Regions from separate parts of the Burkholderia cepacia ATCC 25416 genome, predicted to be linked through region 1. Evidence: riboswitches for the same ligand, from Rfam matches in the RefSeq annotation. Region 1 holds a riboswitch; the other holds the start of a gene.

Region 1 (5,097 bases):
AGTAGATCAGCTTGCCGTCGTGGATCTCGATTGGATCGTTTCCAGGCCGGCCGCCCCAGAAGACGAAAAACAGCCGGGTAGCAAGTGTCGATCCGTGCTCATCGGCCACGACGATTTTGATCTGTTCGTTTTGGTCAGCAAAGAGGACGTCGCCGCGGTGGCCACTTCCGCAGATGTTGACGATATAGGTTGTGCCATCGACCTGCTTGATGCCGCCGTTCAGTTTCGCGTTGTAGTTGTATCGCTGGCAGTCGGTTTCGTCGGTCGTGATCCCGCGAACGCTGACGAGATAGAAGATTGCCAGGAAGCCCAGCGTGACGATCGCCAGTCCTGCGCGCATCGTTCTGCTGAAATGGCCGATATTTCTGACAAGCCGGTAGAAGTAGAGCACGAAGATGATCGACGTGATGGCGAAGATCGTGCTCTTCGCATGCTTGAGCGAGAAAAGCACGATCGCATTCCTGACGTCCACTGGCAAAAACATCCATGCAATGGCGACAACCAGGCATGTGACGACAACGGTCGAAACCGCTTTGAGAATGACGGCGGTCGCCTTCATTGCTCGGCCGGGACGGTTCTGCATACGGTGTCGAATTTCAGAATGATCGGTTTGTCCAGCTTGATGAGTTTAGGGCGACTGTAGACCATGAAGTCGCCACCACGATTATGCGCCGACCTCCAGTCGCGGTACGTCTTGTTATGAACTGGCCAGTAGACATCCTTCGCCAGGAACTTCCGAAAAAGACTGGTGCGTTTGTCGATCGGCTTGTTGACCTCCTCGCCCGCGGGGAGATACCGCCATTCTTCAATAGTCGAGTTCCCGACGTTCAAGTTGCTGCTTTTGAAAAAAACGTTGACCGCCGCGGCATAGGACAGAACCATCCTGTTCCTGTTCCTGTTCCAGTGGCCGAGGTATTGGCTCTTGGAAAGCGAATCGTCGTTGAACGAATAGCTGTCTTTGATGTAGACATAGACGTGGGTAATCCGCGCGACAGGCTCGAGACAGAAGACCCTGTTCTCGCCTTCGTATTGATAAAAGCGTTCGCCGGTAACGGCCGCCTTCCCTACGGCAGCGTAGAAATTGAAGTTCGCCAGGGCGCCGGTCAAATCCGTCATCGCGGTACCGTCGAGCGTGTCGAGGGATGATACTGGCTGGTACTGAAATCCCCAGGCGATATGAAACTGGAGCGGAGCAGTCAGAAACGGGGAGGTGTCGATAACAATACCTGCCGCGCTCACTTGTCCGGCCGAAAAACTCCGCTCGACCACGGGCGCCAGGACTTTCGTTACTGCGCGTGCGGCATTCGGCGTGTAAATCGCTTGCCGGACAAGCTGATTGAATCGTTCCGTTGCACCGCGAAATTTCAGAGCCCAATCCAGGGAAACCGTCGTGTCATCGAGCGGCTGTACAGAGTTGAGGTCGTTGTTATAGACATGTCTTGGGCTCGCAAACCATTTCCGCGCCAGCTTGGCCGAAATTGGCCAGCCCATCTTGTCCATCGCTTTGGGGATGTCCTGCAGATCGAACTCGGGCAATTTGTCGGCCTGCTCCGCGTCCCGAGGCTTGTCGTTCGGCTGCGGTTTGGCAGGCGGTTCGGTGGGCGCTGGCGCAGGGGTGGACGTGTGATGCGGCTTGACCGGTGCAGGTGCCTTGGGCGGCGATGGCGGCTCGTTCGGCGCACGCCTGTCGAACGAGATTTTTTGCTGCGTGTCGATGGGAATGCATCCGACCACTCCAGCGTGACATTTCCAACGTTTGCCGGAATAGAAGACTCCGGATTCCAGCTGGTAATACGGGACTTTTTTGACGTCGGGCATAGCGCTTGAATGATGATTCGCGAGAGAACCGGTCTCAGCGTAATCAAAACCCCGGCATTTCCAACGTCGATAACGAAGACAACTTGTCAGATCCAGCCGAACCTACGTAGGACATAGCGGTACGGGCAGTCTTCCGGCGGCACGACTGTTACAGAAGGTTTCGTCGCCACACGGCTCAACATCTCGTCCTCGAGTTCCGCAGCCCCCTCGTCTGCCAATAAGGCGACCGTGTCAGCCTCCACGGGGGGCCGGACGCGTGGAGTGAAGAGATTCGCGTCGACGGGCCGCAGTGGTATGTGTCCCGCATCCCGCCACGAACGTCCTCGACGAAATCGCACCCCGATCACACGAAGATGGTCACCAACCGCCCATCGATACCGCCGCAGATGTCGGTCCATGCCAGTCGCTCCGGCATGGTTAGTCTGCCGGCCCTCAAAGGGCATTTGCAGCACGTCACCGACGAGATGCGCGTGTACTGCAGCGACGGGTTCTGCCGGACGGTCAACCTCGTCTTTGACAACGAGCACTTTCGCCTCTTTTGTGACCACTTCCGTCGGCCCCACGATCGACACATCACATCGGCCAGATCATTGCGTGCCCAGTCATTCAGCGTCTCCCCATACCCACCGACCCGACAATGCCGTACGAAATGAAGGCTTGTCGAAAGCAACCCGCTCGGCTAGACTGCCCTTCGTCTTTGGGGAGTAGCCTGCTTTCCGTCTCCGGAAAGCGAACGCGTCAACACACTCGGCCTGCGGCCGTGGCGCGTTCAGCCTGATCGGCCTGGCGAGACCATCGGCACATCGCGTCGTTCCTGGTCGGACGTCGGCGGATGTGCCATGGTTCGTCAACGTCCGACCACGGAGTCCCCATGTTCCCCGCCGCCCTCTCCCCGCGTTTCGCCGCCGTCCCCGTCCGCACGCATGCCTGCGGAGGTGCCGCATGACGTTCATGTTCGTCGAACTGGCGGTCATGCTGATCGTCATCCTCGTCGCCGCCGAGGTCTTCACCAATGCGCTCGAACATCTCGGCGAACGCCTGAAGATTTCCGAAGGCGTCACCGGGTCGCTGTTCGCCGCCGTCGGCACCGCGCTGCCCGAAACGATGGTGCCGCTGCTCGCGCTCGCCGGCGGCACGGCGAACCCGGCCGTGAACGAGGAGATCGGTGTCGGCGCGATTCTCGGCGCGCCGCTGATGCTCGCCACGCTCACCACGTTCCTGATGACGCTCGCGGTGATCCGCTCGCGCGGGCCGCGCGGCACGATCGCGCCCGAACGGACGGGTTTCGTGCGCGACCTGAACTACTTTCTCGCCGCGTTCTCGCTGGCCACCGCCGCGATGTTCGTCCCGCATCACAACAGCGCCGTGCGCGCGCTGCTCGCCGCGATGCTGGTCGGGATCTACGTGATGTATGTCGTGATGACGTTCCGTGCGTCGAACCAGCTCGTCGATGCCGGGCATGGCACCGAGGCGCCGCACAAGATGTTCCTGTCGCGCCTGGGCGTGCCGACCAATCTTGCGACCATCGCGCTGCAGCTGCTCATCGGCGTCGCGCTGCTGGTCGGCGGGGCGAAGGGTTTCATTCACGGCGTGGAAGGCGTGTCGCACGTGCTCGGCGTATCGGCCCTGCTGCTGTCGCTGATCATCGTGCCGATCGCGACGGAGCTGCCCGAGAAGGTCAACAGCGTGCTGTGGATCCGCCGCGGGAAGGACACGCTCGCGTTCGGCAACATCACCGGCGCGATGGTGTTCCAGGGCACGCTGCTGCCGGCGATCGGCATCATGCTGACGCCGTGGGAGCCGCGCCTCGAAGTGCTGACCGGTGTGATCGTCACGCTCGCGGCGGCCGCATGGCTGCGCGTCAATGCGCGCACGCGCGGGCTCGCGATCTGGGCGTTGCTGGCGAACGGCGCGGGTTACGCAGCCTATCTGTTCCTGACACTGGCCCGGTAACCCGGCTCACCCGGCACGGGCACGCTGCCCCGGTGCGAACGATGCACCGGGGCAGCGTGCCCGCGAGCGGTTCAGATGCGCGTCTGGTTCACACGCTGCGACAGCTGTTCGGCGCTTTCCTTGCGCTCGCTGTACCGGTCCGTCAGGTACGCGCCGACGTCGCGCGTGAGCAGCGTGAACTTGACCAGTTCCTCCATGACGTCGACGACCCGGTCGAAATACGCGGACGGCTTCATCCTGTCGTCGTCGCCGAACTCCATGAACGCCTTCGCGACGGACGACTGGTTCGGAATGGTCAGCATGCGCATCCAGCGCCCGAGCACCCGCATCTGGTTGACCGCGTTGAACGATTGCGATCCGCCGCTGACCTGCATGACCGCCAGCGTCTTGCCCTGCGTCGGCCGTACCGCGCCGACCGACAGCGGAATCCAGTCGATCTGCGCTTTCATCACGCCGGTCATCGCGCCGTGCCGCTCGGGGGAGCACCACACCATGCCCTCCGACCATTGCACGAGCTCGCGCAACTCCGCCACCTTCGGGTGATGCTCGGGTGCATCGTCGGGCAACGGCAAGCCGGACGGATTGAAGATCCTGGCATCGGCGCCCATGGCCGTCAGCAGCCGCGCCGCCTCCTCGACCAGCAGCCGGCTGAACGAACGCGCACGCAACGAACCGTAGAGCAGCACGATGCGTGGCGGATGCGTCGACGGGCGCGCGGGTTGCAGCTGGCTCGCATCCGGCACGCGAAACAGCGCGGCGTCGAGTTGCGGCAGATCGTTCAGGCGGTCAGACACGCTTGCCCTCCGCATCGATCACGATTTCGCCGTCTTCCTTCGCAAACGGCCCGTTCTGCGGATCGGGCAGGATGTCGAGCACCCGTTCGGACGGGCGGCACAGCCGCGTGCCGAGCGGGGTGACGACGATCGGGCGATTGATCAGGAGCGGATGCGCGACCATGAAGCCGATCAGATCGTCGTCGCTCCATTTCGGATTGTCGAGATCGAGCGCGTCATACGGTGTGCCCTTGCGACGCAGCACGTCGCGGACGGGGATACCCATTGCCGCAATCAGCGCGCGCAACTCTTCTTGCCCCGGCGGCGTGTCGAGGTACAGCACGACACGCGGTTCGACGCCGCTGTTGCGTATCATCGCCAGCGTATTGCGCGACGTGCCGCAATCGGGGTTGTGATAGATCGTGATGTCGGTCATTTCCGGAATCCTGAATGGTTTCACGCGCGCTCGTACCAGCCCTTCGAACGGTTGACGACGCGCACGACGAGCAGCATGACCGGCACCTCGATGAGCACGCCGACGACGGTCGCGAGC
Region 2 (5,097 bases), on a different replicon from region 1:
CGAGACCGACGGCCTCCTGATCGTCGACGACGGCAAAGTCGTCGCGGCCGGCCCGTACGCGCAGCTCGCCGCGACGCTCGCGCGCGACGCGATCGTCCACGACCTGCGCGACAAGCTGATCGTGCCCGGCTTCATCGACACGCACATCCACTATCCGCAGACGGACATGATCGCGTCGCCGGCGCCGGGCCTGCTGCCGTGGCTGGACAAGTACACGTTCCCGACCGAGCGCCAGTTCGGCGATCCCGAGCATGCGCGCGAGGTGGCCGACTTCTTCGTCGACGAACTGCTCGCCTGCGGCACGACGAGCGCGCTCGTCTACTGCACGGTGCACAAGCAGTCGGCCGATGCGCTGTTCGCGGCGAGCGACGCGCGCGACCTGCGGATGATCGCGGGCAAGGTGCTGATGGATCGCAACTGCCCCGAATTCCTGCGCGATACCGCGCAATCCGGTTATGACGACAGCGCCGAGCTGATCGGCCGCTGGCACGGCAAGGGCCGCCAGATGTACGCGCTCACGCCGCGTTTCGCGCCGACGTCGACCGAAGCGCAGCTCGAGGCGTGCAGCGAACTCGCGCGCCGCCATCCGGACGTGTTCGTACAGAGCCACGTCGCGGAGAACGTCGACGAGGTGAAATGGGTGGCCGAGCTGTTCCCCGGCCATCGCAGCTATCTCGACATCTACGACCGCTACGGGCTGCTGCGCCCGCGCGCGGTGTACGGCCACTGCATCCACCTCGACGACGAGGACCGCCGCCGGATGGCCGAGACGCGCACCGTCGTCGCGCACTGCCCGACGTCGAACTTCTTCCTCGGCAGCGGGCTGTTCGATTTCGACAAGGCCGGTGAACACGACGTGCCCGTCACGCTCGCGACCGACGTCGGCGGCGGCACGTCGTTCTCGATGCTGCAGACGATGAACGAAGCGCACAAGGTCGCGCGGCTGTCGGGCCACCATCTGACCGCGACCCGGATGTTCTGGCTCGCGACGGCCGGCGCCGCGCAGGCGCTCGACCTCGCCGACACGGTCGGCACGCTCAAGCCGCGCACCGAGGCCGACTTCGTCGTGCTCGATCCGCAGGCCACGCCGCTGCTCGCGCGCCGGACGAAGCGCGCGGATTCGCTCGAGGAACTGCTGTTCGCGTTCGCGCTGCTCGGCGACGACCGCGCGGTGTACCGCACCTATGCGGCCGGCGAACTCGTCCACGAGCGCGGGGCGGCGCGCCGCCCCGCCGCGTAACGGCGTTCCGGGGGGTGTCCCGGCAGGCGCGGGCGTCGGCCGCCGCGTCTGCCTGCGGGGCGGCTGCCCGTCTGCCGGGCCTGCCGTACGGCCGGAGCTTGCCGAACGCCAATCCCCGCCCGGACACCAGGCACCGCACCGCTCGACCGCTTTCCCGCGCGCGACACGCCGTGCTAGAATTCGCCGCTCATTGGGGAGTAGCCGCTCCGCTCGATGTCCCGCGCCCCCGGCGCGCATCGTGACGGAGGCGTCCGTCAACAGACTTGGCCTTGCGGCCATGGCGGGCGCAGCCACCTAGGCCTGGCGAGACCGATGGTTCACAGTGCGCCGCATCAGGGCCCGGCGCGCCGTGGATCGTCGCTCGCACGCACAACACCGGCCCGTGGAACCCCATACGTGTCTCAAGCCTTCCTGATCTCCACCGGCGCCGTCGCCCTCGCTGAAATCGGCGACAAGACCCAGTTGCTTTCCCTCGTCCTGGCCGCGCGCTATCGCAAGCCGGTGCCGATCATTCTCGGCGTGCTCGTCGCGACGCTCGTGAACCACGGTTTCGCCGGCGCGCTCGGCGAATGGCTCGGCGCGCTGGTCACGCCGTCGATCATGCGCTGGGCGCTCGCGTTCTCGTTCATCGCGATGGGGTTGTGGATCCTCGTGCCGGACAAGCTCGACGCCGACGAGGCCAATGCCAACCGCTCGCGGCTCGGCGTGTTCGGTGCGACCCTCGTCGCGTTCTTCCTCGCGGAAATGGGCGACAAGACGCAGATCGCGACCGTCGCGCTGGCCGCGCGCTTCCAGGACTACATCGGTGTCGTGGCCGGCACGACGTTCGGGATGATGCTCGCGAACGTGCCCGCGATCCTGCTCGGCGACCGTTTCGCGCACCGCCTGCCGACGAAGCTCGTGCACGGCATCGCGGCCGTGCTGTTCGTCGTGCTCGGCGCGCTGGCGCTGCTGGGCGTCGGGGTCTGACGGGGAAGAAAACGGCAGGCGCGGCCGGACGGCCGCGCCGAGGCTGATGCCGCGTTACTTGGCGGCGGCGCCCGAAGCGGGCGCAGCCGGCACCGCGCGCTCGTTGGCGGCCGGTGCCGCCGGGCCGCCGCGCTTGTCGACCGGCAGCCGGACCGAGCGGACCGCGCCGTTCGACAGCGGGAAATCGGCGAGCGCGCTGCGCGCGAGGAACGGCATCGCGTACAGCAGCGTGCCGTTGTCGCCGGTCGTGCGCGCGGACACGTTGTAGACCTCCTTGCCCGTCGCGCGCTCGGTGATGCGGATGCCGAGCGTGTAGTCGAACACCTGGTACGTCTGCGCGACATAACCGGCCGGCATCGGCCCCCAGGGCCCCCACGGGCCCCACGGCCCGCGCCGCCAGTACGGCCCCGGCCCGACGAACCACGGATCGTAATAAACGGGCTGCGGCACCGTCACGAGATCGCTGCCGACCGCATAGGTCAGCCCGACGAGATAGCGCGCCTGCGCCTGCGGCACCTGCCGGAACGCATACGTGGACAGCTCGTTCGCGACGATCGGCTCGTAGGTCGACTGCTCGATGCTGTTCTTCTGCGCGTCGGTGCGGGTGAACGCATAGGTGCGTGTCGCGTCGCTGCCGCTCCAGTCGGAGAAGGCCGTGACCTGGGTCGTCACGTAGCTGGTGCAGCCGGTCAGCAGCGCCACGCACAGCACCGCCGCCCAGCCCGCACTGCGTTGAATCCATTCGCGTTTCATGTTGATCCTCTTCGATCCGTCACCCGTTCGTCGCACCGCGCGAACCGTAACGGGATGCCGATAATACGCGGACTCCCGGAACCGGTAAAAAGTTCGCCCGGCACGCAGCCGCAAGCCTTTGTACAATGGCCCGGTTCGCCCGGCCCGTGCCACGGGCCCGTCCCCCACTCCACCGATCTCGACGACCATGTCCGACAACGCTTCCTCCACCGTGATCCGCCGCGCCGACTACACGCCGCCGGCCTTTCTCATCGATGCCGTTGCGCTCGAATTCGATCTCGCGCCGGCCCGTACGATCGTCAGGAATACGATGCGCGTGCGCCGCAACCCGGACGCCGCGCCCGCGCCGCACCTGGAGCTGATGGGCGAAGCGCTCGAATTCGTCGGCGCACGGCTGGACGGCGCGCCGCATGGCGCCGTGCGCGCGCACGAGCACGGGCTGACCGTCGAGAACGTCCCCGATGCATTCGAGCTGACGCTCGAAAGCGCATGCGCGCCCGACCAGAATACGACGCTGTCGGGTCTCTATGTATCGAGCGGCAACTTCTTCACGCAGTGCGAAGCCGAAGGCTTTCGCCGCATCACCTACTTCCTCGATCGCCCGGACGTCATGGCGTCGTACACGGTGACGCTGCGCGCCGACAAGGCCGCCTACCCGGTGCTGCTGTCGAACGGCAACCTCGTCGATTCCGGCGACCTGCCCGACGGCCGCCACTTCGCGAAGTGGGAAGACCCGTTCCGCAAGCCGAGCTACCTGTTCGCACTGGTCGCCGGCAAGCTCGTCGCGATCGAGGAGAAGATCACGACCGGCTCGGGCAAGGAAAAGCTGCTGCAGGTGTGGGTCGAGCCGGCCGATCTCGACAAGACGCGTCACGCGATGGATTCGCTGATCCATTCGATCCGCTGGGACGAGAAGCGCTTCGGCCTCGAGCTCGATCTCGACCGCTTCATGATCGTCGCGGTCGGCGACTTCAACATGGGCGCGATGGAAAACAAGGGGCTCAACATCTTCAACACGAAGTACGTGCTGGCGAACCCCGAGACCGCGACCGACACCGACTTCGCGAACATCGAATCGGTAGTCGGCCACGAGTACTTCCACAACTGGACCGGCAACCGCGTGACCTGCCGCGACTGGTTCCAGCTGAGCCTGAAGGAAGGCCTGACGGTGTTCCGCGATCAGGAATTCTCGGCCGACATGGCCGCGGGCGACGCCGTCGAATCGGCGGCCCGCGCGGTCAAGCGCATCGAGGACGTGCGCGTGCTGCGCCAGCTGCAATTCGCCGAGGATGCCGGCCCGATGGCGCACCCGGTGCGCCCGGAGAGCTACGTCGAGATCAACAACTTCTACACGATGACCGTCTACGAGAAGGGCTCGGAAGTCGTGCGGATGTACCAGACGCTGTTCGGCCGCGACGGCTTCCGCAAGGGGATGGACCTGTATTTCAAGCGCCACGACGGGCACGCCGTGACCTGCGACGACTTCCGCCATGCGATGGCCGACGCGAACGGGCGTGACCTCGCGCAGTTCGAGCGCTGGTACAGCCAGGCCGGCACGCCGCGCGTGTCGGTGCGCACCGCGTACGACACGGCCGCGCGCCGCTATACCGTCACGCTCGCGCAGGGCTACGGCGACGCGTCGCCGGCCGCGCGCGAAACGCAGCAAGGGCCGCTGCTGATCCCGTTCGCGATCGGCCTGATCGGCCGCGACGGCCGCGACCTGCCGCTGCGCCTCGACGGCGAAGCCGCCGCGGCGGGCACGACGCGCGTGCTCGACTTCACCGACACCGAACAGACCTTCACGTTCGTCGACGTTCCGGAACAACCGCTGCCGTCACTGCTGCGCAACTTCTCGTCGCCGGTGATCGTCGAGTACGACTACAGCGACGACGACCTCGCATTCCTGCTCGCGCACGACAGCGATCCGTTCAACCGCTGGGAAGCCGGCCAGCGCCTCGCGACGCGCGCGCTGCTGACGCTCGCCTCGCGTGCCGCCGCGAACGAGCCGCTGACGCTCGGCGAGAACTTCGTTGCCGCCTTCCGCCGCGTGCTGACCGACGCGACGCTGTCGCCCGCGTTCCGCGAACTCGCGCTGACGCTGCCGTCGGAAACCTACCTCGCCGACCAGATGGCGG

Evidence for each region. Region 1 has a riboswitch for manganese ahead of APZ15_RS26875 (sodium:calcium antiporter). Riboswitches for the same ligand answer to the same signal wherever they lie in the genome.
Region 2: it holds a riboswitch for manganese, as region 1 does, so the genes downstream of both, APZ15_RS08785 (TMEM165/GDT1 family protein) here and APZ15_RS26875 (sodium:calcium antiporter) in region 1, are expected to answer to the same signal.

Annotation. Positions count from the first base shown of each region.
Region 1 covers NZ_CP012982.1:2,134,671-2,139,767, reverse strand. The annotation lists gene APZ15_RS26885 (hypothetical protein) at 1-583, opposite strand, end outside; gene APZ15_RS26880 (DUF6402 family protein) at 556-1,818, opposite strand; yybP-ykoY riboswitch at 2,506-2,680, shown strand; gene APZ15_RS26875 (sodium:calcium antiporter) at 2,761-3,771, shown strand; gene arsH (arsenical resistance protein ArsH) at 3,843-4,580, opposite strand; gene arsC (arsenate reductase (glutaredoxin)) at 4,558-4,980, opposite strand; gene arsB (ACR3 family arsenite efflux transporter) at 5,001-5,097, opposite strand, start outside.
Region 2 covers NZ_CP012981.1:1,920,635-1,925,731, reverse strand. The annotation lists gene guaD (guanine deaminase) at 1-1,240, shown strand, start outside; yybP-ykoY riboswitch at 1,421-1,558, shown strand; gene APZ15_RS08785 (TMEM165/GDT1 family protein) at 1,637-2,209, shown strand; gene APZ15_RS08780 (DUF4136 domain-containing protein) at 2,264-2,962, opposite strand; gene pepN (aminopeptidase N) at 3,150-5,097, shown strand, end outside.